Regions from separate parts of the Lottiidibacillus patelloidae genome, predicted to be linked through region 1. Evidence: a T-box and tRNA genes for the amino acid it is inferred to sense, from the RefSeq annotation. Region 1 holds a T-box; the other holds one or more tRNA genes.
The links. A T-box is a leader RNA that pairs with one kind of tRNA and senses whether it is charged. The one in region 1 lies ahead of ileS (isoleucine--tRNA ligase), so its partner is inferred to be a tRNA-Ile.
Positions count from the first base shown of each region.

Region 2: it has a tRNA-Ile gene. The T-box ahead of ileS (isoleucine--tRNA ligase) is inferred to sense a tRNA for this amino acid. The anticodon was not compared.

Region 1 is NZ_NPIA01000001.1:491,472-507,509, reverse strand. It holds gene CIB95_RS02855 (RluA family pseudouridine synthase) at 38-949, opposite strand; gene lspA (signal peptidase II) at 942-1,418, opposite strand; gene ileS (isoleucine--tRNA ligase) at 1,514-4,273, opposite strand; T-box leader at 4,444-4,657, opposite strand; gene CIB95_RS02840 (DivIVA domain-containing protein) at 4,733-5,227, opposite strand; gene CIB95_RS02835 (YlmH family RNA-binding protein) at 5,340-6,113, opposite strand; gene CIB95_RS02830 (YggT family protein) at 6,124-6,381, opposite strand; gene CIB95_RS02825 (YggS family pyridoxal phosphate-dependent enzyme) at 6,417-7,097, opposite strand; gene pgeF (peptidoglycan editing factor PgeF) at 7,104-7,907, opposite strand; gene CIB95_RS02815 (YlmC/YmxH family sporulation protein) at 7,978-8,250, opposite strand; gene sigG (RNA polymerase sporulation sigma factor SigG) at 8,379-9,158, opposite strand; gene sigE (RNA polymerase sporulation sigma factor SigE) at 9,242-9,961, opposite strand; gene spoIIGA (sigma-E processing peptidase SpoIIGA) at 9,987-10,901, opposite strand; gene ftsZ (cell division protein FtsZ) at 11,101-12,222, opposite strand; gene ftsA (cell division protein FtsA) at 12,266-13,540, opposite strand; gene CIB95_RS02785 (cell division protein FtsQ/DivIB) at 13,785-14,549, opposite strand; gene murB (UDP-N-acetylmuramate dehydrogenase) at 14,791-15,705, opposite strand; gene spoVE (stage V sporulation protein E) at 15,886-16,038, opposite strand, start outside.
Region 2 is NZ_NPIA01000002.1:160,018-176,055, reverse strand. It holds gene ispG (flavodoxin-dependent (E)-4-hydroxy-3-methylbut-2-enyl-diphosphate synthase) at 1-1,048, opposite strand, end outside; gene CIB95_RS04875 (hypothetical protein) at 1,127-1,456, opposite strand; gene CIB95_RS04870 (DUF1189 family protein) at 1,556-2,272, opposite strand; tRNA gene CIB95_RS04865 (tRNA-Asn) at 2,498-2,572, shown strand; tRNA gene CIB95_RS04860 (tRNA-Met) at 2,577-2,653, shown strand; tRNA gene CIB95_RS04855 (tRNA-His) at 2,683-2,758, shown strand; tRNA gene CIB95_RS04850 (tRNA-Ile) at 2,767-2,843, shown strand; tRNA gene CIB95_RS04845 (tRNA-Ser) at 2,853-2,945, shown strand; tRNA gene CIB95_RS04840 (tRNA-Met) at 2,999-3,075, shown strand; gene CIB95_RS04835 (MBOAT family O-acyltransferase) at 3,241-4,698, shown strand; gene CIB95_RS04830 (hypothetical protein) at 4,720-5,781, shown strand; gene CIB95_RS04825 (superoxide dismutase) at 5,951-6,565, shown strand; gene CIB95_RS04820 (MFS transporter) at 6,678-7,958, shown strand; gene CIB95_RS04815 (peptidoglycan D,D-transpeptidase FtsI family protein) at 8,059-10,131, shown strand; gene CIB95_RS04810 (PstS family phosphate ABC transporter substrate-binding protein) at 10,903-11,829, shown strand; gene pstC (phosphate ABC transporter permease subunit PstC) at 11,910-12,854, shown strand; gene pstA (phosphate ABC transporter permease PstA) at 12,856-13,734, shown strand; gene pstB (phosphate ABC transporter ATP-binding protein PstB) at 13,746-14,552, shown strand; gene phoU (phosphate signaling complex protein PhoU) at 14,582-15,241, shown strand; gene CIB95_RS04785 (YwaF family protein) at 15,306-16,031, opposite strand.

The sequences.
Region 1 (16,038 bases):
TTGCTTGTTTAAAGTATGCCACCGATAGTAAAAAGCGTCAAGACCTTTTTTTCAATTCATCTAAAAGTTTTGTCATTTCATCAGGTAAAGGTGCTTCAAACTGCATAAATTCACCTGTTGTTGGATGTTCAAATCCAAGTGTTGCAGCATGTAACGCTTGTCCTTCAATATCCAATGTTTTTTTCGGTCCATACTTAGGATCTCCCGCAACTGGGTGTCCAATATAATGCATATGAACACGAATTTGATGCGTACGTCCAGTCTCTAATTGACATTCAATAAATGAAAAATCTTTAAAGCGCTCTACTACATTAAAATGAGTTACCGCATCTCTACTATTTTCATTTGTTACTGCCATTCTTTGACGATCCTTCTTATCACGACCTATAGGTGCATCAATTGTTGCATGATCATGTTCAATAACCCCATGGACAATTGCAAAGTATTTTCTTAATGTCGTTTTAGCTTTTAATTGTTCGACTAATGACTCATGTGATTTATCATTTTTAGCTACCATTAATAATCCAGATGTATCTTTGTCGATGCGATGCACGATACCAGGACGCAGTACGCCATTAATTCCTGATAGATCCTTAATATGATACATTAACCCATTTACCAATGTTCCTGACGGATGGCCAGGGGCAGGGTGAACGACCATACCACGTGGTTTGTTTACTACAACAACATCGCTATCTTCAAAGACAATATCTAACGGAATGTTTTCCGGTACGACGTCTAAAACTTCTGGTTCTGGAATATTAATCGTAACTTCATCGCCAGCTTTACATTTATAGTTTCCTTTTACCGTTTTACCGTTTACTTCCAGATTTCCTTCTTTAATCCATATTTGAACTTGGCTACGAGACCAATCATCGTATTGTGGTAATACTTTGTCCAAACGTTCGTTTTCATGTTTTTCCTCAATTGTTACTTGAACTTTATTCATTAATAGGCTCCTCTTTTTTCTTGTTGTCAAATAAAGTGGCAATTATGATTGTAAATGCACCTACGACTAATGCAGAATCAGCGATGTTAAAAATCGGATAGTTATACGTGAAGATATACACGTCAATGAAATCAACTACTTCCCCGCGAAAAACACGGTCAATGAAATTCCCGATTGCACCACCTAATATTAAACTAAGTGGCCATCCTAAAAATGGCTCATTTTTCGTATGTTTAATTAAGAAATAAATAATCCCAATTACCACAATTACCGTGACGATGTAGAAGAACCACATTTGTCCTTGCAACATTCCCCACGCTGCACCTTTATTTCGGTGTGATGTTAAATATAAAAAATCTTTTACTAATGGAATACTATCATAAAGTTCCATATGCCTTACAACTAATTCCTTTGTCCACTGGTCAACTAAAATGATTACAGCCGCCAAAACATAATATCCTAACTTCATACCCCACCCTCACTTCTTATCTATCTTTATTATTTATATTCTATCTTAGTTTTATGAAAAAAGCACTTTACCTTAATGGCAAAGTGCTACTTTTTTTATTCGTAATGGTTCATTACGATATCGGCACAGCTTTCACAAAGTGTTTCATGCTTACTATTTTCACCAACAGTCGGTGAAACAATCCAACAACGCTCACACGTTTCGCCTTCAGCAGCCTCTACTAATACACTGATTTGTTCAAACTTATTAGCAGTTTCTGGAGCTTCTTCATATTTACCAGCAATCGTTGCGTTAGATACGATAAATAACTGATGTAACTGATCGAGTGATGCTAATAATTCCTTTGTTTCTTCAGTAGGATATAGCTTCAATGAAGCAGTTAATGACTTACCAATTACTTTTTCGTTACGAGCATTTTCTAATGCTTTTAGAACATCGTTTCTGATATCCATAAAACGATCCCATTTGTTTTCAATCGTTTCTGTATTATCAACGTTTAGTTCGTCTGGCATATCAGTTAAGAATACACTCTCACCATCAACATGAGGGATATGTGGCCAAACTTCATCTGCTGTATGAGATAAGATAGGCGCAACTAACTTCGTTAATGCTGTAACTGTTTCATACATAACAGTTTGAATCGCTCTTCTTCTTTGGGCATTTTCCGGTTGAATGTATAGGACATCCTTGGCAATGTCTAAGTAGAATGAACTTAATTCAATTGTACAGAAGTTATGAACTGCGTGAGTTACTTCAGCAAAATCATACTCATCATATGATTTTTTCGCGCTTGTAATTAAGTTATTTAACTTAACTAACATATATTTATCTACTTCTGCAAGGTCAGCCACAGCTACTTTATTTTGAGTAGGATTGTAATCACTTAAGTTTCCTAATAAGAAACGGAATGTATTACGAATCTTACGATAACCTTCAGATACTTGTTTTAAAATCTCATCGGAAACACGAACGTCTGATTGATAGTCGACAGAAGCAACCCAAAGACGAATAATATCTGCACCGTATTGTTTTACAATTTTCCCTGGCTCGATAATATTTCCTAATGATTTACTCATTTTTTTGCCATCGCCATCATTTACAAAGCCGTGACTTAAAATGCCCTTATAAGGTGCTTTTCCAGTTACTGCAACTGAAGTTGATAATGACGAGTTAAACCAACCACGATATTGGTCAGAACCTTCTAAATAAAGATCAGCTGGTCTGCTTAATTCTTCACGCTCTTCCAATACTGCTTGGTGAGAAGAACCAGAATCGAACCAAACATCCATAATATCTGTCTCTTTTGTAAATGTTCCGCCAGGACTATGTTCCGAAGTAAATCCTTCTGGTAATAGATCCTTTGCATCCCACTCAAACCAAATATTTGAGCCATGCTCACGGAATAATTCAGAAACATGTGCAATTGTTTCTTGGGAAATAATTGCTTCGCCATTCTCTCCATAAAATACAGGAATTGGAACTCCCCAAGCACGTTGACGAGAGATACACCAGTCTTCACGGTCTTTAATCATATTATAAAGGCGAGTTTCTCCCCATTGCGGAACCCATTTCGTGTCTTTAATTGCTTGTAAGATTTCTTCTCTGAAATCCTTAATCGAAGCAAACCATTGAGCTGTAGCACGGAAAATAACTGGTTTTTTCGTACGCCAATCATGTGGATAAGAATGTTTAATGAATTGTAGCTTTAGTAAAGCTCCTACTTCATTTAATTTTTCAGTAATCGGTTTATTCGCTTCATCGTAAAATAAACCTGCAAATCCTGGTGCTTCCTCAGTCATATTTCCTTTATCATCGACTGGACATAACACATCAAGGTTATAACGCTTTCCAACAAGGAAATCGTCTTCCCCGTGTCCTGGAGCAGTGTGTACACAACCAGTTCCTGATTCAGCTGTAACGTGGTCAGAAACCATCACTAACGACTGTCTGTCATAAAGAGGATGCTTCGCAACAACATATTCTAGTTCTGCACCCTTCACTGTTTTCAGAACTTCGTGATTTTCCCATTCTAATTCAGCCGCTACATTTTCTACTAACTCTGAAGCAATAACATATTTCGTACCAGCCACACCGACAACAGCATACTCCATCTCAGCGTGTAAAGCGATTCCTAAGTTTGCAGGAATTGTCCAAGGCGTTGTTGTCCAAATGATGAACTTTTCGTCACCTTCAAGAACTCCTTTTCCATCTGTAACGGAAAATGCAACATAAATAGATGCTGATCGCTTGTCATGGTATTCAATTTCCGCTTCAGCTAATGCAGATTCTGAAGATGGTGACCAATAAACAGGCTTTTTCCCTTTATAAATATATCCTTTATTCGCCATCTCACCGAACACTTTAATTTGTTGCGCTTCATAAGCTTTATCTAGCGTGACATAAGGATTATCCCAATCAGCTAAAATTCCTAAACGTTTAAATTGCTCACGTTGGCTGTCCAATTGACCTAATGCATATTCTGCACATTTTTCACGGAATGCCGCTACAGTCATTTCTTTTCTTTTTACTTTCTTTTTTGTTAATGCCTGTTCAATTGGCAATCCGTGCGTATCCCATCCAGGTACATATGGTGAATAAAACCCACTCATTGATTTATAACGAACAATAAAGTCTTTAAGAACTTTGTTTAGAGCATGACCCATGTGTAAGTCACCGTTCGCATAAGGTGGTCCATCATGTAAAATAAATGATGGTCTTCCTTTCGTTCTTTCTGATACTTTTTGATAAATATTAAGCTCATTCCATTTATCGTGAATTAATGGTTCACGATTCGGTAGATTTCCACGCATCGGAAAATCAGTTTTTGGCATTTTTAACGTATCTTTATACTCCATTTACATTAAGCCTCCATTTATTTTTTCATTTTTAAAAAAGCGCTGTTAAAGAATTTTGTTGATTTTGAATAGCTTCAGGCGGACGTTTCCCGCGGGCAACGCTTCTATTATCTTTAAATATCAACAATCATAGCTAACAGAGCGAAAAACAAAAAAATCTTCCTCATCTCCTAAGAGACGAGAAAGATTCCCGCGGTACCACTCTAGTAGGTTATTTACATAACCCGCTCAACATTCTTAACGTGAATGATCCGCCGTTGCTTACTCTATTTCAGCAAAGGAACTCAAGGGTGATTTTCCAGCAACTTCTTTACCTCAGGCTTCCACTATCCCTGATTCGCTATGTATTAAATGGAGCTGTACTGTCCCTGTCCTCGTTGTTAACGCTATGATTTAAATGATTTCAATTTTGCTTATCATTATATGCTAAAACATCTATCTACGTCAACAACTAATGAATTATGAATTTACTTCTTCTTTTTCTTCTTCGATCGTATTAATTAATTGATCCCAATCATCTGTTTCAATTAAATCTAATTGCGCTTCAATTAACATACGGAAGCGAGTACGATATACTTTCGCTTGCTTTTTCAATTCTTCCACTTCTAAAGCTATCTTTCGTGATTTAACTAAAGCCTCGTTTACAATTCGATCAGCATTTTTTTCTGCTTCACGAACAATTAGCTTTGATTCCTTCATTGCATTTTGCTTTAATTCTTCAGCAGTTTCTTGTGCAATGACAATGGATTTATTTAGCGTATTTTCAATGCTAGAAAAATGGCTAAGCTTGTCCTGTAAATCAGAAACTCTTGATTCTAATTCTTTTTTATCACGAATAATAATTTCGTAATCTTTAATAATTTGATCAAGAAATTCATTTACTTCATCTTCATCATATCCGCGAAAGCCTTTACTAAATTCCTTATTATGAATATCAAGCGGTGTTAGCGACACTTCTGACCACCTCCAAGTGTATTATCTATTTGTTAGTTTGTACTTAATTCTATTTTACATAATTTTTTATAATACTTCGACAATTTTTTTGATATTCCTCTATTTTTTACAATTATTTTTTAATTCCTACCATCATTCGCCATTTTTCTTTCTTTGTTTTCCCATTAATTTCTAGTATTTTCGCTCGTCCAAATCCACGGACAGACAATAAGTCATTTTCCTTACATTCATAGGATGGTTGTTCAATGACTTTCCAATTCACTTTTGTAGCGCCAGATTTAATAAGTGGCACGATTTTCTGTCTTGAAAGTTTATATACTTCTGAAAGAATAGCATCAAGCCTTAAAGAAGAGACAGTAGCCGTTACCTCATGCCACTGTTCTTGCCCTTTTGCTAATTCTTCGGAATCAACTTCAATAAGTTTAACAGATGCTTTTCCAATTTTATTTAGGTTAACCTTAACGTAATCAGATATTTGCGTATCAATTACAAACTGGACTGTTTCTTCTTCGATTATGACATCACCAAACTTTTCTCTCTTAACGCCCAGGGACATTAACGATCCAAGCACATTGCGATGTTCAATTGAAACAAACTTCGTTGCATAGTTCACTTTAAAACTTGTACACATAAAGTCAGATGTAGAAACTTCATAATATGAAGGATAAATTATTGCTCTTTTTCGTTCTACAAAACTCGCCCCACCCCAAAAAGAAACTTTAATTTCATCGTTTTTTCCTATCAAATCAGATAAAATCTTTTGTTCTCTTGGGTCAAGAAAATCAGTTAGTTTATATGCATACTGTGTTGCAACTTGATTTTTCCAGTCTAACACTTGATCTACAAAGTCATGCTCGTCTTTATGATAATGTTCGTAGATGCTCATTCAGTCACCTTTATGTAAACATGTTAAAAAGGCTGATGACACCCATTTCTGCAAAAGTTAATGCAAAAATTGCCACAATTGGTGAAATATCGATCATACCTAATGGTGGAATAATGCGGCGGAAAGGTTCTAAGTAAGGTTCACAAATTGTCGATAGAAAACGACCAATACCTGATTCTCTTGCATTAGGAAACCAAGACATTAAAATATAACCAATTAAAGCAAAACTATAAAGATTTAGTGCTGTAAGTAAAATTTGTTCTAACATTTCCAAAACTAGTCACCTCTACTGAAATTTATTTATTAAATTGTTTCATTTCCAACTAAAGCTGAGCCGATTCTAACGAATGTCGCTCCTTCTTCAATCGCAATTTCATAATCATTTGACATACCCATAGATAATTCTAAGCAAGGCGCATTACGGATATTTAACGCTTGAACATCCATTTGCAGACTTTTTAAATCACGAAAATAAGTTCTAATCTTTTCCTTATCCTCTATATTTGGAGCCATAGTCATTAATCCGACAACTTTTACCTTTGAATAATCTTTAATCTTTTCGACAAAGTCTTTTACGTCTTCTGGAGCTATGCCATGCTTTGAATCCTCTCCAGAAACGTTTACTTGAATGAAGCAATTTACTTCATTTTCTGCTCTTTTTTCGATTTCTTTCGCTAGCGAAAGGCGGTCTAATGAATGTAAATAATCAATTTCATTAATTACATCTTTTACTTTTCTTGACTGCAATGTTCCAATAAAATGAAATTTCGCCTTCCCATTTAGCGTTTCAAATTTTTCTAAAAAGCCTTCAACACGATTTTCACCTAAATGCTTAACTCCTGCCTCAATAGCTTCCTGAGCAGTTTTTAAGGAAACATACTTCGTAACAGCAATGACGTTAACTTCTGTTTCTTGTCGATTCCTCCTTTGACAAGCATTACGGATCGTCTCTTTTATTTCCTCATAATTTCTTTTAACAGTCAATCTTTTTCAATCCTCCTGTTTCATACCAATAAAACCAAACATTCTTCCAGTACTCCCATTTTCTTTGCGATGGGAAAAGAACAACTCATTTTGACAACTCGTACAATATGGTGAGATAGAGATATGTTGCTCGATTACACCAGCTTCTATAAGAATTTGTCGGTTAAGTTCTTTTAAGTCTAGCATATAACCATTGCTTGTAGTTTCATAAGACAAATGATTATTCTCACAACTCTTGTTTACTTGTTCAATTACTCTGTTATCGACTTCATAACAGCACGCACCTATTGAAGGTCCAATATAAACATGTACGTTTTCTGCTAAAATATCTTCCTTGTTTTGTAATTGCTCAATCATTTTGGCGGCTATTTTTGAAGTTGTACCTTTCCAACCTCCATGAGCGATAGCTACGATTGCAGGGTCTTCAACTGCAAAGAACAATGGGACACAGTCTGCGAAGGCTGCTGTTAAAAGAATGTCAGCCTCCTTAGTATACAAGCCATCCGTTCCCTTTATCGCGTCTTCATAGTCGTATACACCTTTTCCAAGGTCCAATGTAGTTACTTCTTTAATAACTGTGTCATGGACTTGATCAGCACATACCCAATTGTTTAAAGGAAAATTTATAGCACTTGCTACTTTTCCTCTATTTTGTACAACCGTTTCCTTCTTATCATGTACATGTAAGCCTAAATTTAACGATGAAAAGGGTGGAGTGCTTGCTCCACCATTTCGAGTCGTCATTCCTATTGTTAGTTTTTTGTCACCGAGCTTTGTCAATGTGAAATTATCGCGCAAGTCTTTGTACATATTTTTTCACCCAAATCTTTTTCATATGTTAATCATATCTGATTTTCTTACTTCCTTCTAGTATTTACTACTACACTTGGTTTTCGTTTGGTCCCGAATGGTCGTTCATATCATAATGACGTACTAAAATGACATCACTACCAATTTTAATAATGTTTCTCCACGGTATAATTACTTCTTCTTCTTTTCCAAACATACCTAATATTTTTCCGCTGCGCATTATAATTATTGCGTCAATTTTTCCTGTAGATAAATTAATATCTAAATCACTAACATGACCAATGCGCTTTCCATCATTAATATTTATAACATCTTTAACTTGAAATTCAGAAATTTTTATCATTGTCTTCTCCTACCTTTCCTTTACATATATATATGAACAACCCATTGTAGTTATGAAATACGTAACTATGTCTATACGAAAGGTAGCGTTTATTTATACAAAAATAAAGCCTGTCCAAATCGGACAGGCTAATGTTGAATATGCTTATTCATTTGTTTTATAGCTGCTTTTTCCAAACGTGACACTTGTGCTTGAGATATTCCAATCTCATCAGCAACTTCCATTTGTGTTTTTCCTTGAAAGAATCTCTTCGTAAGTATCATTTTTTCTCGCTCATTTAAGCGACGCATTCCTTCTTTTAGGGCTATTTCTTCTACCCATTGCAAATCTTTTTGCTTATCATCACTAATTTGGTCCATGACATAAATTGGGTCTCCACCATCATTATAAATTGGCTCAAATAGTGATACAGGATCTTGAATAGCATCTAGTGCAAATACAACATCTTCTTGTTGAACATCTAATTCATCTGCAATTTCTTTCGGAGTTGGTTCACGGTTTGTTTTACTCATTAACCTTTCACGTGCTTGCAATGCTTTGTACGCTATATCTCGGAGTGACCTGGATACTCTAATCGGGTTATTATCTCGTAAATATCTACGGATTTCACCGATGATCATAGGTACAGCATACGTCGAGAAACGAACATTTTGACCTAAATCAAAATTGTCGATAGACTTCATTAATCCAATACAACCAACTTGAAATAAATCATCAACATATTCGCCTCTGTTGTTGAACCTTTGAATTACACTAAGTACTAATCGCAAGTTCCCGTTTACTAATTTTTCCCTTGCTTGTAATTCACCAGATTGCATTTCTCTAAACAATTTTCTCATTTCTTCATTTTTTAAAACTGGTAACTTTGACGTATCAACGCCACAAATTTCAACTTTATTGCGAGCCATATCTTTCCCTCCTAACAGGAGATGCTGTACAAGTAAAGTATCTCCTTGAGTGGGAAATTTATGCATTTAAAAATAAGATGGCATTACACCATCTTATTAAATTCCTTTTGTAATCGCTTAATGATACGCTTTTCTAGGCGAGAAATATAAGATTGTGATATTCCTAAAAGGTCTGCAACATCTTTCTGAGTTTTCTCTTCATCACCTTCTAAACCAAATCGTAAAAGCATAATTTGTTTCTCTCTGTCATTTAACGTATGAAGTGCTTTTTTCAATAATCTTTTATCAACCGTTGCTTCTATATCTTTTGTTATCACATCATTTTCCGTACCCATAACATCAGAAAGAAGCAATTCATTTCCATCCCAATCGACATTTAATGGTTCATCGAACGAAACTTCCGATCTTGTTTTATTATTCCTTCTTAAATACATTAAAATCTCATTTTCGATACAACGGGAAGCATATGTCGCTAGTTTAATTTTCTTTTCTGGGTTAAACGTATTTACTGCTTTAATAAGCCCAATCGTCCCTATACTAATTAAATCTTCAATATTAATCCCTGTATTTTCAAATTTCCTTGCAATGTATACGACTAAACGCAAGTTTCTTTCAATAAGTATGGACCTTACAGCTTTATCACCAGATGGTAATTGACTTAAAAGTTCTGCTTCCTCTTCTTTGGATAATGGCGGAGGTAATGCTTCACTTCCTCCAATGTAATAAACTTCATCAGTCTTCAGCCCAAGTTTTATTAATAGTTTGTACCACAATAATGTAAGACGAATTTTAATTTTTTTCATGTTTATCCCCCTTGTACCGTATACATTATGCTGATTGTGTAGACTGACCTAGAACGATCATTTTTGGATGGACAATACACCCATACTCATTTTCACTTGATAACGTTGTTGTACTAAATGCAACTAATCCTTTTCCTACTACATAATTAACGTCATCATGCCTAATCGTTAGCTTGTCAGGTTTGATTGCGATTAAAAATTGATTACTACTTCCTACTGCACGATAAGGGATAATTTTCATTCGATGCTCCCAAGCACAGTTTTTTGTTTCTTCTTCATCCATCCCAATTGTTGTTGGATTTTCGATACGATGTAAAAATGTTTTCGGCAACTGTTCTTTGCAACTTTTTGTGTCCATGATTAATACTGGGGCTCTCGTAATTGGGTCATTTAATTGGTTTCCACTATCTATTAATCCGACAGTTTTTATTGTTACTTCTCCTACAACCACGGTTACATCAACGAGTTGGTCAAAATGTACTTTTCTGACCTCAATTGAAGAAAATCTACTTTTCGAGTAGTAAAAGATGAGTGGGAATCCTATGATGACAAATAGCCAACTAACCGGGTCGCCGATTTCATAATTACTTTGCGTTTCCAGCCATTGCACATTAAATAAATAATGCACTCCTAACATTCCACCACCCATAACGAACGTAACAAAATAAAACATCGCAACATTTTGCATATAAGTAGTTAACCGTGTAAAACCAAATGCTGCGAGGACAATAACAAGCGAAAACATAATTTTTACCAAGGGCAAAGAAAAAATATAATTATAAGGTGTGAACATAAACAATACTATCGTCGATCCAATAAATGCACCTAAAATTATACGCCACTTTGTTATACGTCTTTTTAACACTAGTCCCGTCAACAATAATAACAACGCATCAAAACAAAAATTTAAAAACCAAATGACATCTAAGTATATCGTCAAAGGGTTTCTCCTTTCTCCAACTATTTAAATTAAGTATATAGTACATACTATTTTGAAGTGTGTCGGTTCATGCAGTAATTTTTCGGAGATTTTGTCTTTTTTCGCTACTGTTGATTATGACGAGGTTTTTTTCATATTTAACCGCAAAATCAAGAAAAATAAAGCATAAAAAAAAGACCCCAAAAGGGATCTAATTTTATTATCTGCGACGACTACGGTTACGTAAGAATGCCGGAATATCTAAAGGATCTTCCGCTCCATTACGTTGTACAGTAGTTGTTGTAGTTTTTTGTTCAGTTGTTTTTTCTTCACGAGCTGTCCCTGAAACAAAAGTCTTTTGGCGAGCTGGCTTTGCAGCAATAGTTGCTTGTTCAACAAACCCTGTAGCAATTACAGTTACCATAATTTCTTCTTTCATTTCTTCATTAATAACAGCACCAAAGATCATGTTTACATCTTGGTCAGCCGCTGAAGCTACAATATCTGCTGCTTCATTAACTTCAAATAAACTTAAATTTGCTCCACCAGTAATGTTCATTAATACACCTTGAGCTCCATCAATTGACGTTTCAAGTAATGGACTTGAAATAGCTTTTTTAGCTGCTTCAGCTGCACGATTTTCACCACTTGCAGCCCCAATTCCCATTAATGCAGATCCTTTGTCAGACATAATAGTTTTTACATCTGCAAAGTCTAAGTTAATTAGTCCTGGTACGGCGATTAAATCTGAGATACCTTGTACACCTTGACGTAATACGTTATCCGCTTCACGGAATGCTTCTAACATAGGTGTATTCTTTTCAACAATCTCTAGTAAGCGATCGTTTGGAATTACAATTAAAGTATCTACGCTATTTTTTAGTGCTTCGATTCCAGTTGCAGCTTGACTTGAACGTTTTCTTCCTTCAAATGTAAACGGTCGAGTAACTACACCTACAGTCAATGCTCCAATTGATTTCGCAATATCAGCAATTACTGGAGCTGCACCAGTACCAGTTCCTCCACCCATTCCTGCTGTTACGAATACCATATCTGCACCGCTAAGTGCTTCTTCAATTTGTTCTCGGCTTTCTTCAGCAGCTTTTTTTCCTACTTCAGGGTTAGCACCTGCACCTAATCCGCGTGTAAGCTTCCCACCAATTTGCATACGTGTTTCAGCCTTCGATAAATTAAGAGCTTGTGCATCAGTATTTACAGCAATAAACTCTACACCTCGAACACCGTGTTCAATCATTCGGTTTACTGCATTATTTCCTCCACCACCAACACCAATTACTTTAATTGTTGCAAGTGATTCCATATTTGTATCAAAATCTAACATATCAGATCCTCCTATTTGGTCATTGTACGATGATGTCTGCTTTTTACTCGAAGAAATATTTAGTCCAGTTTTTAATTTTTGCCAATGCATCTGTATTTTTTTCTTTTTTAGGCGCTTTTTCTTTCTTTATCGGAACTTCTATATCTTCAATAATTCCAGCAGCTACTTCCTTACCTTTACCTTGTACTTTGACAAGATGATCTGTAAATTTAATAAGGCCTACGCTTGATGTGTATTGAGGCTCACGAACTCCAATATAATCTGGCACCGCTATGCGAACATGGTGTTGTAACACTTCAGATGCTAAATCTAATAAGCCTTCTGTAGATGAAACTCCTCCAGTTAAAACATATCCACCTGATAAGTCTTTGTAACCTAATTTACGAACTTCCAATTCGACAAGCTGTAAAATTTCAACTAAGCGCGCTTCGATAATATCACTAATTTCTAATTGGCTTTTATCAACATGCTTATTTCCACCGATAATTGGTACTTGGAAAACGACATCTTCAGAAGCATTATCGTAAAAAGCATGTCCATATTTCAGTTTTAAAGTTTCTGCAACGTCTGTCGTAGTTTTTAGGCCGATTGAAATGTCTTTCGTAATGTGATCACCACCAACAGGGATTTCAACCATGGCTTGTAAGTGGCCTTGATCAAAGATGGAAACGGTTGTCGTTCCTCCACCGATGTCAACTAGGGCAGTTCCAATATTCCTTTCATCCTTTGATAATGCCGTCATCCCAGATGCTAATGGTTCTAGGCAAACATAAGAAACATTTAATCCTGCACGTTGAACACATCGCTCAATATTATGTAACACAGTTTTAGAACCAGAGATTATTGTTCCATGCATTTCTAAACGAACACCAATCATTCCTCGTGGTGCTGTAATGCCAGAAAGTCCATCAACGATAAATTCTTTCGGGATAACATCCATAATCTTACGGTCTAAAGGTATAGAAACTTGAGCTGCTTCCATAACTCTAGCAATATCTTGATCATCAATCTCAGGAACTCTTTTTTCACCTGAGACAGCGACAACGCCATGAGAGTTTTGAAGAGAAATATGATTCCCTGAAACGCCGACAATGACATTTTTAATCTCTAATCCTACCATTTTTTCTGCTTGTTCTATCGCGTTTTTGATAGAATGAACGGTTAAATCTATATCAACAATGGAACCTTTTTTGATTCCTTCTGACTTTGCTGTTCCTACTCCAATGATATTAAGTGCCCCGTTGGTCATTTCACCAATGATAACTTTTACATTGGATGTACCGATGTCTAAACTTACGTATACTTCATTGCTGTTCATTCTATGGCACCTCCTTAGCTAACGCTTATATATCTAAATTGTTTTATTATTAGTAATCTATTTATTATACAATGATATCAATAACCTATTCTATGAATAAATTAAATTCCCTTCTTTTTGTACCATTTTTTTGAACTTTCCGCAAGATATTCAATATAATTTCTTCTATTTTTCTTAATTATTAAATAATATTGCGTGAAATAGGAAGAATTAAGAGATAGATGGAAAAATTCTTTATCATTTCTCAATTATTATCCTCAGCATATTCAAAGTAAGAACCGACTTCGAGGTGAATAATACCTTCCGGATAACCTTCTAATTTCAACTCTTCCAATATGGAAGGATAAAAAGAAATGTTTTGTGCTAAATTACCAATACTAGCAAGTACTTCATAACCATCATTCATAAATAATAGTAGTCTCCATGGATCGATATCAGAAGGGACATGGTGAATTTCTGATATTCTACCACTAATCGATTGTTCAATTTTCACCAATTGCTCTGCTAATGCTTGTAGGTCTTCACCTTGTTCCCAATTCACTAAGATTGGCGCATTTACAGCCCATTCTTTTTCCGATAAAGGTTTCAGAATCTTACCGCTTTCAATAATTGGAAAGTATTTACCGTCAATTTGCAAATAGGCAATATGGCGATGCTCTTCAATCGTTATTGAAATTTTGTTATACCAGTTTTTTTCAATCTTAACATCACTTACTTGCTCCAATGCGTGAAGCTTGTCTCGTACGATGTTCAAATCAATCTCCCAAAAGTTTAATTCATTTGTTAATTCGCTTTGCTTTATTACTTTTTCATCTGAAACATATATATTTCCACTAATCTCGATTTCTTGTAAATTACTTAATGGAGATTGTGTATATACGATAAAAGCGATGAGTAAAAAGAATACAGATATGTAAAAGATTAGCCTTTTATTTGCTTTTTGTTTTCTTAATTCTTTCAATCGAGGAATTCGATCTTCAATTGAAGATACTTTATTATTCGTATTCATAGTTTCACCACCATTATTATACACTTGAGGAAAATAAAAACTCACCAAATGGTAAGCTTTAGCAAATACAAGGCTCCTTACATTTCAATGAAATATTATTTCGATGGCAAATATGCTTCCTTCTAAATAATAGAGCGAAGAAAGAACGGCATATGCCGTTCTTCTCTATTTCTTTTGTAATTAGAAAATATTTGTAATTATTATACCATATATTCAGAAAATTTTACTCGCTATTTTGTTGCTACTTTTTCCCTCGCCCACCAATGATTTCTACTTCTGTCTCCATTTCAACAGAAAATTTTTCTTTTATTGTCTTCTTTATAAAAGCAATTAAGTCTGTCACATCTTTTGCTTTTGCATTTCCTGCATTTACAATGAAATTGGCATGCATCTCTGAAATTTGTGCACCACCAATTTGATGTCCTTTAAGTCCCGCTTTTTCTATAAGCGCACCTGCATAGTCAGGGAGTGGATTTCTAAAAATACTTCCTGCACATGGGAAGTTCCAAGGCTGTGACTTCCTACGATAATCTTTATTTTTTTGCATTATTTCAACAATTTCTTCTCTGTTCCCTTTTTCTAGAGAAAAAACTGCTTCTAAACAAACTCCTGGTTTTTCTTGCAGTAGGGAAGTTCGATAAGAAAAGTCCATTTCCTCACAATTTAGCCATGTCATTGTACCGTCTTCAAATAATATGTGTGCTTTTTTAAGTATTTTTGATATATCTGATCCATGAGCACCAGCATTCATAAATACTGCTCCACCTACTGAACCTGGAATTCCACCAGCAAATTCAAGACCAGATAAACCTTGCTTACTAATTACAGTTGCAAGTTTAATAATCGGATAACCACCACCGACTGTAATTTCTTCCTCATCAATTTCTAAATGATCGAGACCGTCAGATAGTTTAATGACAACGCCTTCAATTCCATCGTCATCAACTAATAAATTTGACCCTCTTCCGATTGCTCGCCAATTTACGTTTTCCTCTTTTACAATACTAATAATCTTTTTAATTGCATTAATATTTTCAGGAATAACTAAAATATCAGCTGGCCCACCTATTTTTAATGTCGTATGGTTTGCCAGTGGTTCGTCTATTAATATTTTTCCAACTTCAGCATTTTCCAGGCGTTCTATTATGTGCTTCATTATTTACCTCCTACTACTGTACGTTCATCTTTTGTAATGTATTATATGGGTAAAAACTTATGAACGTTCAATGAATAACAATTCTTTACAAGTATAAAAAAGTAATCTATATAAAAAGAATAAACCTTGCCATAAGCAAGGTCAATAAGTACAACGTATCCTTTTCATTATTGTAGCCTATTAAATCCTCGAATAACGACTAATATTTAACAATACACCAATAGCCATTAAGGTTAGTGTAAGTGAAGAACCACCATAACTAAGAAAAGGTAAAGTAATTCCGGTAACAGGAAACATCCCTGTTACAACACCGATATTGATTATGACTTGTAT
Region 2 (16,038 bases), on a different contig from region 1:
TTTTGTCTATTTCTTTTTTTAATTCTTCGACCATAATAGCTTCTGGTACTTTTCGTACTATTTCACCTTTACGGAATAATAAACCTTCGCCACGTGCGCCAGCTATCCCGATATCAGCTTCACGAGCTTCTCCAGGTCCATTCACAGCACAACCTAATACGGCTACTTTTATCGGCGCTTTGATATGTGCGATATATTCTTCTACTTCATTAGCGATTGACATTAAGTCAATCTCAATTCGTCCACATGTTGGACATGAGATTAATGTTGCGGCATTTGAGATTAAGCCAAATGACTTTAATAATTCGCGAGCAACTTTTACTTCCTCAACTGGATCTGCACTTAAAGAGATTCTTACAGTGTTTCCAATCCCTTTGCTTAAGATAGCTCCTAATCCAGCCGCACTTTTAACTGTACCAGCAAATAGTGTGCCAGATTCTGTAATCCCTAAGTGTAATGGGTAAGAAAATGCTTGTGCTGCCTTTGTATATGCTTCAATAGCTAAATTTACGTCTGAAGCTTTCATAGACACGATAATATCGTGAAAATCAAGGTCCTCTAAAATTTTAATATGATGTAAGGCACTTTCAACCATTCCATCAGCAGTTGGGTAACCGTACTTATCCAAAATTCTCTTTTCTAAGGATCCAGCATTTACACCAATGCGAATAGGGATTCCTTTTTCTTTTGCTGCATTTACTACAGCTTCAACTTTTTCTCTTCTCCCAATATTCCCGGGATTAATACGAATCTTATCTGCTCCACCTTCAATTGCCTTTAAAGCAAGTTTGTAGTCAAAATGAATATCTACAACCAATGGAATGTTTATTTGCTTTTTTATATCTGCGATAGCATTTGCAGCACGTTCATCTGGACATGCAACACGTACAACTTGGCACCCAGCTTCTTCTAAACGCTTAATCTCAGCTACAGTTGCTTCAACATCGTGTGTTTTTGTAGTTGTCATACTTTGGATGATAACTTGATCATTACCACCAATAGTTAAATCTCCAACTTTAACCGGTCTTGTTTTCGTACGGTGTACGATTTCTTTCATGGACAATCGCTCCTTAAAAAAATTCATAGCCTTATTTTATCAACCGGTTCGTTCCTTTAGCAAGAATTATTATTCAACTTTCTTATATATTGGAAATAAATATTTACTGCCAGATTTAATAACGTGAGCTTTTACATTTGGATTCAGAGACTCAAAATCATTAATAACTTGAGACATTGAAGTTGGAAGGGTTCCGTCGTTTAACTTTTCGACTATGGAAAGTACAGTGTCACCATTCAATACAGTAACTTCAACAGAAGGTATTTCGCTTATATTATCAGCATGTACTGGGACTGCATCGTCACTTGCTCTAGCAGGTAATGTACCGACCTTCCAATCAAAGTAACATGAATAGACAATTCCGCAAACGGTTAAAAAAATTAAAAAACGTTTTAACATAATAATTCTCCCTTCAAATAAAGCACAGTTAATAAATCATATGCTTGTCCATAAAAAAAAGAACTAGAAAGGAGAATAAAAATTACTTATGTTGAATATTTATTTCCGAAATGATAAATAGACCATTAAATTACTTAGTAACAAAATTAAAAAAGAAATGAAAGGTGGCAATGCCATTTGTAAAAGGTTAATTAAAGAAAAAAGTAGGACAGTGTTTGTAATTGCAAATGCAGCTATACGCCATGTCACGCGATAAGGAATTTTTGCACGATTCTTATTATACATACTAATCGCAGCAAGAAGAGAAACGCCAAAAAAGAAGAGTGTGACTTGGAATAAATAACTCCCAGTAAAAATTAACAAACCACCCAAGTAAATTAAGGATTGTTGTTGAAGTATAGTTTCGACTATGTCACCTTCACCTAACATAGTATATGGAATAATAATTTCTTTACTTGCAGCATTGATATAAAGTTTGTCATTTAGGAAGGCTAATACATCTTTGTCAGCATATTCATTCATTTCAAGGGAATTTTCTTTTCTTACTACTATTACATTCGTATTATTAGTGACAATTGATTCTTTAGCTTGGATTTCCTCATTGATAACAAATACAGAAGAAAAACTTTCCTTATGAACTTCTAAGCTATCCAATAAATCGAAGACTGCTATTGTTGAATGCAAATAAAGTGAGACGTTAAAGATGAAAGCCAAGATAAATACTTGAATGATTGCCTTGCCTATGGAAAGGAACCTGGTTTTATAAATGGAGCTAGGAGAATAAATGCTTTTAATAAGCATTTTAATATTAATCATGGAAAACGCACCTCCAAAATTCAATTTTACCAATTTAGAGTACCATAAAGTAGATAGTGAATAATATTAATTTTTATAAAAAACTATTGCTAGGAGCGATCGTTCATGTTATATTATTTTCTGTCCCCATCAACTGGAGATGAAAAATAAAGTTAAAATAAGTGTTGACAAAATAGTGCATCTTTGATATATTAACACTTGTCGTTAAAAACCTTATATTGTTTTTCCACAGTAGCTCAGTGGTAGAGCTATCGGCTGTTAACCGATCGGTCGTAGGTTCGAGTCCTACCTGTGGAGCCATTATGGCGGTGTAGCTCAGCTGGCTAGAGCGTACGGTTCATACCCGTGAGGTCGTGGGTTCGACTCCCTCCGCCGCTACCATAATTAAATTGAATATCCTTAATAAGATGGCGGGTGTGGCGAAGTGGTTAACGCATCGGATTGTGGTTCCGACATTCGTGGGTTCGATTCCCATCATTCGCCCCATATCTTAAGGACCCTTAGCTCAGCTGGTTAGAGCTATCGGCTCATAACCGATCGGTCGCAGGTTCGAGTCCTGCAGGGTCCACCATATTATGACGGAGGAATACCCAAGTCCGGCTGAAGGGATCGGTCTTGAAAACCGACAGGGGTGTTAAAGCCCGCGGGGGTTCGAATCCCTCTTCCTCCGCCATACATATTCACGTTTTTAGGAAATTTTCATAAATTAAAACTAAATACTATTACCGCGGGGTGGAGCAGTTCGGTAGCTCGTCGGGCTCATAACCCGAAGGTCGTAGGTTCAAATCCTGCCCCCGCAACCAAAATTATACATACAACCTTTCCGTTTTTGGGAAGGTTTTTTTGTTTTATTTCACCTCTTAAGTATAAATTAAAATGGTTTGTTCACCCTCAAAAATAGTAGTACGAGTAGGCATGGACAGGACATTTAAAGTGTGATTAAATATCAAATAGAATGGAGGAACAGAATGTTATTTAATTCATATGAGTTTATTTTTGTCTTTTTACCGATTGTTTTTATTGTCTACTTTTTATTAAATAAATTAAGTAATTCAATATATTCCAAGGTATGGCTCGTTACATGCTCTCTCTTTTTTTATAGTTGGTGGAATGTTGCTTATTTACCTCTGATAGTAGGTTCATTAATTTTTAACTTTATTGTAGGTACCTTACTAGTAAATGGAAATATTAAACGAAATAAACTATTATTGACTTTTGGGATATTGATAAATGTATTTTTATTAGGATATTTTAAATATGCTGATTTTTTCATCGCTAATATTAATACATTATTTGAAAATGATTACAACTTACTTCACCTAGTATTGCCGTTAGCTATAAGTTTTTTTACATTCCAACAAATCGCTTATCTAGTTGATAGTTATCGTCGTGAATATGACGGTTATAACTTTTTAGACTACTCATTGTTTGTTACTTTTTTTCCACAACTTATAGCTGGTCCAATTGTCCATCATAAAGAGATGATGCCTCAATTTGAAACAAAAGAAAATAAGAAAATTGATCTTAGGAATATTTCATTAGGCATGTTTATCTTTTTTATAGGTTTGTTTAAAAAAGTTGTTATAGCTGATTCTTTTGCAGTATGGGCAACAAAGGGTTTTGATGAACCATATACTTTAACTTTCTTTGAAGGATGGTTAACCTCTTTATCGTATACTATGCAATTATATTTTGATTTTAGCGGTTATTGTGACATGGCGATTGGGGCTGCCCTTTTGTTTAATATTAGACTGCCATTAAATTTTAACTCTCCATATAAATCACTGGATATACAAGATTTTTGGAGAAGGTGGCACATGACTTTAGGTAGATTTTTAACTAAATATTTGTATATTCCTCTAGGTGGAAATCGTCAAGGTGAATTAAGGACTTATGTAAATATATTAACAATATTTTTAATAAGTGGGTTGTGGCATGGTGCTGGCTGGACATTTGTATTTTGGGGTTTCTTACATGGGTTAGCAACAGTAATTCACCGCATATGGAAACGATTTGGTTATACGATGAATAAATACATCGCTTGGTTTATCACATTTAATTTTGTGAATATTGCTTGGGTATTTTTCAGAGCTAATAGTTGGGCAGATGCCGAACGAGTCCTTACAGCAATGATTGGTCTTAATGGATTTAGTTTGCCGGAGATTTATATAACGGTTTTTGAGAAGATCACAACTATTAATGTAGATATTGGAACTACATTTTTCTTAAAAGGTTTAATAGAACCTACAGAAGCTTTTCTTTATACAGCTGTATTTTTACTGGTGGTTGTTTCTACAAAAAATTCATTTGAAAGAATGAACAATTTCAAAGGTACAACAAAAGAAAGCATTTGGTTAGCCATTACAACAGCGATAGCAATAATGTCATTAACTAAAGTGAGTGAATTTCTTTACTTTAATTTTTAATAATTTGGAGTGTAGCTAAAGATGAACTACAAAGTTTTCTTAAAGAAATATTTAATAAGCATTATCGTTTTTTTTCTGTTTTACGCTAGCTTCATTTATATAATTGATCCATTGTCTGTATATAGATTTACAAAGCTTTATGAACAGCAATATTCAACTAATGCTAGGTTTCAATTACCAGGCTTTATAAGAAACACTTCTTTTGATACTATTATTTTAGGTTCATCAATGGGAAGGAACTTTGTGGAAAGCTATGTCGATGAAAAGTTAAATGTTAAATCACTTAACGCATCGATCCCGGGTTCAACTGCTTACGAACAATATTTAGCAGCTAACTTGGCTTTACAAAAGGAAGAAGTAACAAAGGTAATCTGGGAACTTAACCCTTTTGCATTTCAAAGAGAATATGATGATGTTATTGAGACTTTTAATGAATTTCCATTTCATTTATATGATTATAACTTTTTGAATGATTATAAATATTTATTAACACTATATCCTCTAGAAGAATTTACCAACACTATAATTGCAAATATTAGTGATGATAATTCTAACAGAGATAGAGAAATGTTATATAAATTTGGTGAAAATATTGCACCATTGACTAAGGAAAAAATAAAACCATCGAAGCCAATAAAAACGAATAAACAAGTTAGTGATATATATTCAGTTGATACAATGCTAAGTAACTTTGAAAAAAATATAATTAAATTAGTTGAGAATAACCAAGATGTTGAATTTATTTTTTATTATGCTCCTTACGCTATTTCAGTCCAAGTGAGAATTTACAATAAAAATAATGAAAATATTACACATAGGTTGATGTTTAAAGAAGAAACTTACAAATTATTATCAAAGTATAAAAATGTAAAAATATTCGATTTTCAAGATCATAAAGATATAACACATACTATAAGTAACTACATGAAAGACGAAATTCATTATTACATGAGCATCAATGAATATATGATTGACTACTTTGCATCATATAAACCTATTGAATCAATTGATGAATATAAAGAAAAAAACAATAATTTGTTAAACCAAATTTTAAGTTACGATAAGAATGCCTTATCTAATTAAAGTTGATCAATTCGATCAACTTTTTTCTTTGCCTATTGTCAATCATCTTAATTGAACAAAAAGATAAAGTTTGTTAATCTTACATTAAAGAGGCAATTTTACCATTGCTTTTTTACAAAAGAGGAAGAACCTCAAATATACATATAAATTTAAAGGAGGATTTTTAATTATGGCTAAATTTGAATTACCTGCATTATCTTATGCAAAAGACGCTTTAGAGCCTCATATCGATGCTCAAACAATGGAAATCCATCATGGTAAACACCATAACGCTTATGTAACAAACTTAAATGCTGCACTTGAGGGGCATGATGAACTTTCTGGAAAAAGCTTAGAAGAGTTATTAGCTAATAACTTATCAGCTGTACCTGAAAGCATTCGTACTGCAGTACGAAACAATGGTGGTGGACACATGAACCACAGCCTATTTTGGACAGTAATTGGACCAAATGGTGGTGGGGAACCTACTGGAGAACTAGCGGAAGCGATCAATAGCAAGTTCGGTAGCCTTGACAGCTTTAAAGAGGAATTTGCAAAAGCTGCAGCTACTCGTTTTGGATCAGGTTGGGCTTGGTTAGTTGTTAATAATGGAGAGCTAGAAGTAACAAGCACTCCAAACCAAGATAACCCTGTTATGGAAGGTAAAACTGCTATCTTAGGTTTAGATGTTTGGGAACATGCTTACTACTTAAATTACCAAAACCGTCGTCCAGATTACATTGCTGCTTTCTGGAATGTCGTTAATTGGGATGAAGTTTCTAAACTTTACGCTCAAGCAAAATAATATTTTTTTAGGCCAGTTATGCATTATGCATACTGGCCTTTTCTATTTCTCCCCTAGAATAACATTAAAAAGATGTGGCACAATACGGAATAGAAAAGGGGAGACGGAAGCTATGAAGGTTTTAAAAAAAGTCATTGGGAACGTCGAAGTTAATCGCGACTTAATCTTACTTCTCCTAATCGGTGGTTTGTATTCACTAAGCATTGCTTTATCGAATACTTTTGTAAACGTATATTTATGGAAGCAATCCGGCGAATTTAAGGATATAGGTTTATACAATTTAGCAGTTGTAATCATGCAACCATTAACATTTCTCGTCGCTGGCCGATGGGCAAAACATATTGATCGAGTAATTGTTTTGCGACTAGGTGTGATATTTTTATCTATCTTTTTCATAACAGTACTAGCATTAGGAGAGCAAACGAGTACTTATTTACTTTTATTAGGTGGTCTACTAGGAATTGGATTCGGCTTTTACTGGCTCGCGTTTAATGTTTTAACTTTTGAAATAACGGAACCTGAAACGCGCGATTTTTTTAATGGCTTTTTAGGTCTTTTGACTTCATTTGCCGGAATGATTGGACCGATAAGTGCAGGGTTTATTATTTCAAAGATGGAGAAGTTTACTGGATATACAACGATATTTACAATTTCTCTAGCATTATTTTCAGGAGCAGTTATTTTAACATTCTTTTTAAAGAGAAGAGCGGCAAAAGGGACCTTCTCTTTTCGGGCGATTGTTAAGGAGCGACATCATAACTACAATTGGAAAAGTATATGTAATGCTCATTTTTTTCAAGGATACAGAGAAGGAACATTTGTATTTGTCATCGTAGTTTGGGTATTTATTACGACAAATAGTGAACTTGCTTTAGGTACTTTTGGTTTAATTCAATCAGGTGTAGCATTTTTATCATACTATTTAGCTACAAGGTTAATTAAACCAAGATTTCGTAAACGGTCAATTTTTGTTGGTGGGCTTGTTTTATATATCGCAATCACTTTACTAATTTTTAAGCTCTCTTATCCGTTGCTAATTACTTACGCAATTGTTATGTCATTGGCATATCCATTCTTGTATGTACCATATATCTCACTTACATACGATGTAATTGGGAAGAGTTGGAATGCTGCAGAGATGAGAATCGAATACATTGTTGTTAGAGAATTATTTTTAAATGCAGGTAGAATTGTTTCGATTATCTTATTTCTAATAGCGGTTGTTTTCTTTAATGAAAAAATAAGTATCCCTATTTTATTAGTAATCCTTGGGCCAGGGCACTTACTTATTTACTTCAGTGTTCGAAAGATTAATCTTAAAAATGAAAAGAATGAACATACTACGTCTAGTCACAATTTAGCTGAAGGGGAAAATGGCTCAACGACTACTTAACTTCTTTTTGACAGGATTATGTGAAGATGAAATAATATAAGAAAGAGAAATAGGCACCTTACAAAAGGTGTCTTTCCTATTGGAGAGAGGAAGAAGCGAAATGGTTGATAAAAAGAAAAAAAAGAAGGTAGTACTGCCATATCGTTTAAATATATTGTTTTTGCTTGTTTTTTTGTTCTTTTCATTTTTAATATTACGATTAGGTGTAATTCAAATTGTTCAAGGTGAACAATTCTTACAACAAGTAGAACGCTCAGGAGAAGTTATCGTTGAGAATGCAGTGCCACGTGGGAAAATGTATGATCGTAATGGGAAGTTACTTGTAGATAATGATCCATCATATACGATTACGTATACAAAGATGAGTGACCGAGTGAATCAATACGATACACTTGAATTAGCTCAAAAGTTAATTAAGTATATTGATGTATGGGATTATCAAATCAATCGAGTGACGAAAAGAGACAAACAAGACTATTGGATTCTTACTAGAGAAGAAAAAGCAATTGCAAAAATAACGGAAGAAGAAAAAAGCCAATTAAAAAACGATGAAGTATATAAAACAATAATTGAAAGAATTACTGAAGAAGACTTACAGGAAATAACAAGTGATGAGTTGAAATTAATTGCTATTAAACGAGAACTTGATTTCGGGTATGCATATGCACCACAACCGATAAAAAACAACGTTCCTTATCATGAAGTAGCTAGGGTTTCAGAACACTTAGAAGAGCTACCGGGTATTGATATTGAAATGAACTCAGAGGGCACAAGAAGTTACCCTTATGGTAATCAAGTATTAAAGTCATTCTTTGGAAAAGTAAAAGAAATCCCTCAAGAAGAACTGCAATATTATGAAGTTCGTGGCTATGCACGAAATGATTATGTCGGAGTAAGTTTTCTAGAAGAACATTATGAAGACGTATTAAGAGGTCAAAAGGGTAAAGAAATATTTGTTATTGATAAGTCTGGGAAAATATTAGAGAAAAAAGAAACGATACAAGGTAAACGAGGGTTAGATTTAGTTTTAACATTGGATATTGATCTTCAACTAGCTGTGGAACAAGTGTTAGACGAAGAACTTACCAAAGGTATGGCCTATGATAAAAATAAGTTCATGGACTCCGGTTACGTTGTAATGATGAATCCTCAAACAGGTGAAATCCTTGCGTTAGCTGGAAGAGTATACGACGGAAATAACTTTCAAGATGTGGCATTAGGAACAATTACAAAAGCGTTTGAAATGGGTTCAACAGTCAAAGGAGCTACCCTCTTAACGGGATTTGAAACAGGTGTAGTTCGTGCAGGAGAAAAAATTTATGATGCACCAATTAAATTCCCAGATGGAACACCAAAAAAATCATGGAAGAACATGGGTCTTATTAATGATTTTTCTGCCTTAGAGATGTCATCTAATGTGTATATGTATGAAATTGCAATGAGAATTGCCGACTATAATATTAATACGAATGTTCAAAAGGTTAGTAATGCAGAAGCGTATAATACGATGAGAAAGCAATTCCATCAGTTTGGCTTAGGAATAAAAACAGGAATAGATCTACCGATGGAGGCTACTGGTTATGAAGGACCTGTTACAAATGTTACAAAGCTAGTCGATTTCGCAATAGGGCAATATGATACGTATACGCCGTTACAAATGGCGCAGTATGTCTCCACGATTGCAAATGGTGGATATCGCTTAAAACCATATTTAGTGAAAGAAATTAAAGAATCAGGTGCAAATGATGCATTCGAAAAAATTGTGCACCAAACAACGCCAACAGTCTTAAACAAGATAGAAATGGATGAAGAATATATTAAGCGCGTCCAGCATGGATTTTGGTTAGTTGTCAATGGAAAACAGGGCACAGCAAATTACTATTTTAAAGGAAAACAGTATGATTCGGCAGCTAAGACAGGAACGGCCGAAGTATTTGTTCGAGATAAATTAGATGGTTATTATATTAGAAACACTAGTGGCGATTTAATTGAAAGTGTTAATGCTACGATGATTGGCTATGCGCCTTTTGAAAATCCTGAAATTGCTTATGCAGTAGTTGTTCCATATGCAGACGATGGGGCAGTTAACAAATATATTGGAAGCAGAATTTTAGATGTTTACTTTGAATTAAAAGAGAAAAGAGCGGAAAGCATTCCTGTTTCATCTGAGTGATGAGAGGATTGCTTTTTTTGTTTCCCCAAAGCTTTCTTTATTAAGGAAGGGTTTAAAAGGAGGGTCGTTTCAATACGTCGCTGAACAGTCGTCTCAGGTTTTCTTAGTTGATCCAGCTTCGACTCCTAGCGACTAGTTAACTTCATACTTCTCATTTACGATAAGTCAACATCGGTTCGCATAGCGCTCCGTGTTTCCTTTATCTCAATCGAAGTATTCCAGTTCATACGTCGCTGAACAGTCGTCTCAGGTTTTCTTAGTTGATCCAGCTTCGACTCCTAGCGACTAGTTAACTTCATACTTCTCATTTACGATAAGTCAACATCGGTTCGCATAGCGCTCCGTGTTTCCTTTATCTCAATCGAAGTATTCCAGTTCATACGTCGCTGAACAGTCGTCTCAGGTTTTCTTAGTTGATCCAGCTTCGACTCCTAGCGACTAGTTAACTTCATACTTCTCATTTACGATAAGTCAACATCGGTTCGCATAGCGCTCCGTGTTTCCTTTATCTCAATCGAAGTATTCCAGTTCATACGTCGCTGAACAGTCGTCTCAGCTTTTCTTATAAATTTACATAGAATTTACATTCCGTTTATTTCTTGTACATATTAACGGTTTATTCTATTAAGTGTAAGGAAGACTTACATAGTTTCATAGAGGTTTTTTCTTGTTAGAAGTAATAAAAGGAATAAATAAATACTTCTAAACAAAAAATAGCTAATATGAAATTGAAGATTATAATTAAAAACATTTTTCGGAGGGTTTCGACTTATGACGATTAAAAAAGCAATGGTATTCGTTTTTGTAAGTATTTTAACAATTATCGCATCTGCTTGTGGAAATGGCGGTGGGAATAATTTAGAAGGACAAATTAAAATTGACGGTTCTTCAACAGTCTTCCCTATTATGGAAGCTGTAGCAGAAGAATATCTAGCTGAAAACCCACGCGTACGTACAACAGTAGGTGTTTCTGGAACAGGTGGCGGTTTTAAGCGCTTTATCGATGGTGACACAGATCTAAGTAATGCTTCACGTCCGATTAAAACAGAAGAAAAAGAAAAAGCTGCGGCAGCAGGTATTGAATATATGGAATTACAATTGGCATTTGATGGTTTATCAGTAGTTGTAAGTAAAGAAAATGACTTTGTAAAAGATTTAACAATTGAAGAATTAAGAAGAATCTTCCTTACTGAAGGTGGAGTAACAACTTGGCAAGATGTAAGAGCTGAATGGCCTGCAGAAGAAATAAAAATCTTCTCTCCTGGTACAGACTCTGGAACATATGATTATTGGAATGAGGTAATTTTAGAAGATAAAGAAATGCGTCGTGATGCTCAACTAAATGAGAACGATAATAACTTAGTTACTGGTATTGCTGGCGATAAGTATGCAATTGGGTTCTTCGGATACAATTACTACATTGAAAATGCAGATAAATTAAACATTGTAGCTATTGATGCAGGTGAAGGAGCTATTATTCCTACTAATGAAACAATCGAGTCAGGTCAGTATGCACCTCTTTCACGACCACTTTACACGTATGTTAACGTTGCATCACTTCAAGATGAAGCAGTTTATAATTTCGTAATCTTTATGCTTGAGAACGCTGGTGATTTATCTGAAGATGTAAGTTATGTTCGACTACCACAAGAAAAATACGATGAACAAATTCAGAAAATAAAAGAATTACGAAATTAATTAATCACTTACAATTAATGGATTAATGGTAAGGAGACCTACTTCTCCTTACCTTCTCGTGTTTTGAAAGGAGAAATAACATGTCCCAGAAAACGAATAGTGTCTCTGTTAGACAAATGATCCAAAGTAATAAAAAGAATAAAGGGAGCTTAAGAATTATTGAGAGTGTAATGCCAAAACTCTTTCTAACATGTGCCCTTATTTCTATCTTAACTACGTTTGGTATTTTGTTTACATTAATTTTTGAAACAATTACTTTCTTTAAAGAAGTATCTATCATTGAATTTATTACTGGTACACAATGGTTCCCTTTTTCTCATAGCAGTCCATCTTACGGGATTTTACCGTTAATTTCAGGAACGTTGCTTATTACTGTTATTGCAATGCTCGTTGCTATACCAGTTGGACTAGCAGCTGCAATTTACTTAAGCGAATTTGCTACTGATCGAGTAAGGAGAATTATAAAGCCGATTTTAGAAGTTTTAGCTGGAATACCAACGATTGTTTACGGCTTCTTCGCATTAGGTTTTGTAACGCCATTGTTAAAAAACTTCATTCCTGATTTATCAATTTATAATGCATTAAGTGCAGGGATTGTAGTTGGAATTATGATTATCCCAATGGTAGCTTCATTATCTGAGGATGCAATGAGTTCGGTTCCAAATGCTATGCGTGAAGGTGCGCTAGGACTCGGTTCGACAAGACTAGAAGTTTCATTAAAGGTTGTACTACCTGCAGCTTTATCAGGTGTTATTGCTTCCTTTGTTCTTGCCATTTCAAGAGCTATAGGAGAAACAATGATTGTAGCACTTGCGGCTGGTTCAAACCCAATTGCAACAATAGATGTTACACAGTCAATACAAACAATGACTGCTTACATGGTACAAGTTTTTGGTGGTGACGTTGGTTATGGTACAACGCTTTATTACTCTGTTTATGCAGTAGGTATGACATTGTTCTTGTTTACATTCGTTATGAACTTATTGGCTCAATATATTTCTCGTCGCTTTAGAGAGGAGTACTAATATGAAGCATATTGATCAAAATAAATTAAATCAAAAAATGAAAACAAGATTAGTTGTCAATAAGTTTTATAAAGGATTATTTTTCTTAGCGACGATGTTTGGTATTGCTGTTTTAGCAATCTTGATTTATAGAATACTTTCGCAAGGGATAGGGTATTTATCATTAGATTTCTTAATGAACTTCCCATCAAGGCGACCTGAGGATTCGGGAATTTCAGCAGCCCTTGTTGGTTCACTTATGTTAATGGTAGTTGTTATTCCAGTTTCTGTATTATTAGGTGTAGGGACTGCAATTTACTTAGAACAATACGCAGCTAAAAATAGATTTACTAATTTTATACAAACAAATATTCAAAATTTAGCTGGAGTTCCATCAATTGTATTTGGATTATTAGGTCTAACAATATTTGTAAGATACATGTCATTAGGAGACAGTTTGTTAGCCGGTGGATTAACGATGAGTTTACTAATCCTACCTATTATTGTTGTTGCTTCTCAAGAAGCAATTCGAAGTGTGCCAAACAGCTTAAGTGAGGCATCATTTGGAATGGGTGCAACGAAATGGCAAACGATTAGAAGAATAGTGTTACCAGCAGCTATTCCTGGTATTATCACAGGTAGTATTCTCGCATTATCAAGAGCAATTGGTGAGACAGCACCGTTGATCATTATTGGAGCTGCAACCTTTGCACCGTTTTATCCACAATCATTACTTGATCAGTTTACGGCAATGCCAATTCAGATCTTTGGTTGGGTTGCAAAACCTCAAGCAGAATTCCAATATGTTGCTGCAGCAGGTATAATCGTTTTATTAATTATTTTACTTCTAATGAATTCAATCGCAGTATTTATTCGTAATAAATTCCAGAAACGTTACTAGGGGGGAAACCAATGGAAACAGTTATAGCAAAAAACAAAGAAAATAAAAAAAATACACAAGCTAGTAATACAGTTTTTAAAGTGAATGACTTAAACCTTTGGTATGGTGAAGATCACGCCTTAAAAAATATCAATTTGGATATCGATGAAAAAAAGGTTACAGCAATTATCGGGCCTTCTGGTTGTGGTAAATCTACATTTTTAAAAACGATTAATCGTATGGTTGAAATGGTACCGATCGTTAAAACATCTGGTGAAATTTCCTACCGTGGCCGTAATGTATTTGACAAAGATTATAAAGTTGAAGAGCTTCGTACTACTGTAGGAATGGTTTTCCAAAAGCCTAACCCATTCCCTAAGTCAATATATGACAATATTGCTTATGGACCACGTATCCATGGGATTAAAAATAAAAAAACGCTTGATGAAATTGTTGAGAAAAGCTTACGTGGTGCAGCAATTTGGGATGAAGTAAAAGACCGTTTACATGAAAATGCATATGGTTTATCTGGTGGACAACAACAACGTATATGTATTGCACGTTGTTTAGCAATTGAGCCTGATGTTATTTTAATGGATGAACCGACAAGTGCCCTTGATCCAATTTCAACATTAAAAGTAGAAGAATTAGTTAAAGAATTAAAGAAAGATTATAGTATCGTTATTGTCACACACAACATGCAACAGGCAGCAAGAATTTCTGATAAAACGGCCTTCTTTTTAAGCGGAGAAGTAATAGAATATACTGAAACATCTAAATTATTTTCTAATCCTGATGATCAACGAACAGAAGATTATATTACAGGACGTTTTGGATAAAACATAAATTCCAGGAGGACTGCTGACCAATGATTGTACGTGAAGAATTTCAAAGTGACTTGAATGAATTAAAAGAATTAGTTTTAAAACAAGGTGAACTTACAAAGATTGCGTTAAAGCGCTCTGTTGATGCTCTTATCCACCAAAAGCAAGATGTTGCTGAGGAAATTAAATTAGGTGATAATGAAATCGATGATTTAGAAGTAGAAATTAATGAAAAAATCATCTGGATGATAGCTAAACAACAACCAGTAGCAACTGATTTAAGAAGATTAATAACTGCATTAAAAATCGCATCTGAAATTGAACGTAATGCTGATTTTGCAGTCAATATTGCTAAATCTGTTATCCGCATTGGAGATACGCCACTTTATAAGCCTTTAGAGGATATTCCAAAGATGGCTGATGAAGTATTAATTATGTTTGATATGGCGTTAAATGCTTTCAAAAATGAAGATCATAATTTAGCTTTAGAGATGGCAAAAATGGATGATAAAGTTGACGATATGTATGGGAAAATTATTACAGAATTAATGGTTCATATGGCGAAAAATCCTGATATAATTGCTCAAGTATCTGAACTAGCTTTTGTTTGTCGCTATTTAGAACGAGTTGCAGACCATACTACTAATATTGGCGAAAATATCGTTTATTTAATTAAAGGAAAACGTTTCGATTTAAATGAGTAAGCTGAAAAGGCAGCCAATTGGCTGTCCTTTTTTTATGTAAAATAATTGTATCGGTAAGGGAAAGTCAATTGTTAAAACGTTTCGATTTATTTTTGAAATAAAACGGACTATACAAGATGAGGAATAATATGAATGATATAAGTTCAAGTGAAAGAATATACCACGGATATGGACCTAAAAGATCAATTAGGCTTGGATTTACTGGCTTATGAATTAAAAACATATAATTAGAATCCAATACTTTATTTAAAATAAATACTCCAATTGCAAGAATGTTTAAGCCGATAAAGGCGCGAATAAGTGAATGGAAAGTTATTTGATACTTCTCAATCCAAAGCATGTACAAGCAGGTAATGATGATTACTAAATGAGCCATAAAAAATTGAAAGAAACGAAAATGTGGAAAACCAAAGAACAATTCTGGTGTAATCATCGCTACAAAAGCGCCAGTCATGCTCACGAAAAAAGTAAGTTCAAAAATTCGATAACTTTTAGTAATTAACATAAACATACACAAGTATAAAGATAATGAACATAATTGAAATGGTAAGTTTATTGCAACATCCCACTTGTCATTGAGGATATACCAGTATTGGAAGGAAGCCTCACTTAAAAATAACAGTATTAGCAAAAAGTATTGAAAATATCTTTTCGCTGCTAGACTAAATTTATCTTTACTGATGTATAATATTACAATTGTAAAGATAGAAATAGCTATCATTAAGAGGTGTGACAATGAGAACAATTGAAACTGATAATCATCGTAATTAAAATTAAACACGTTCCTCATAAATACC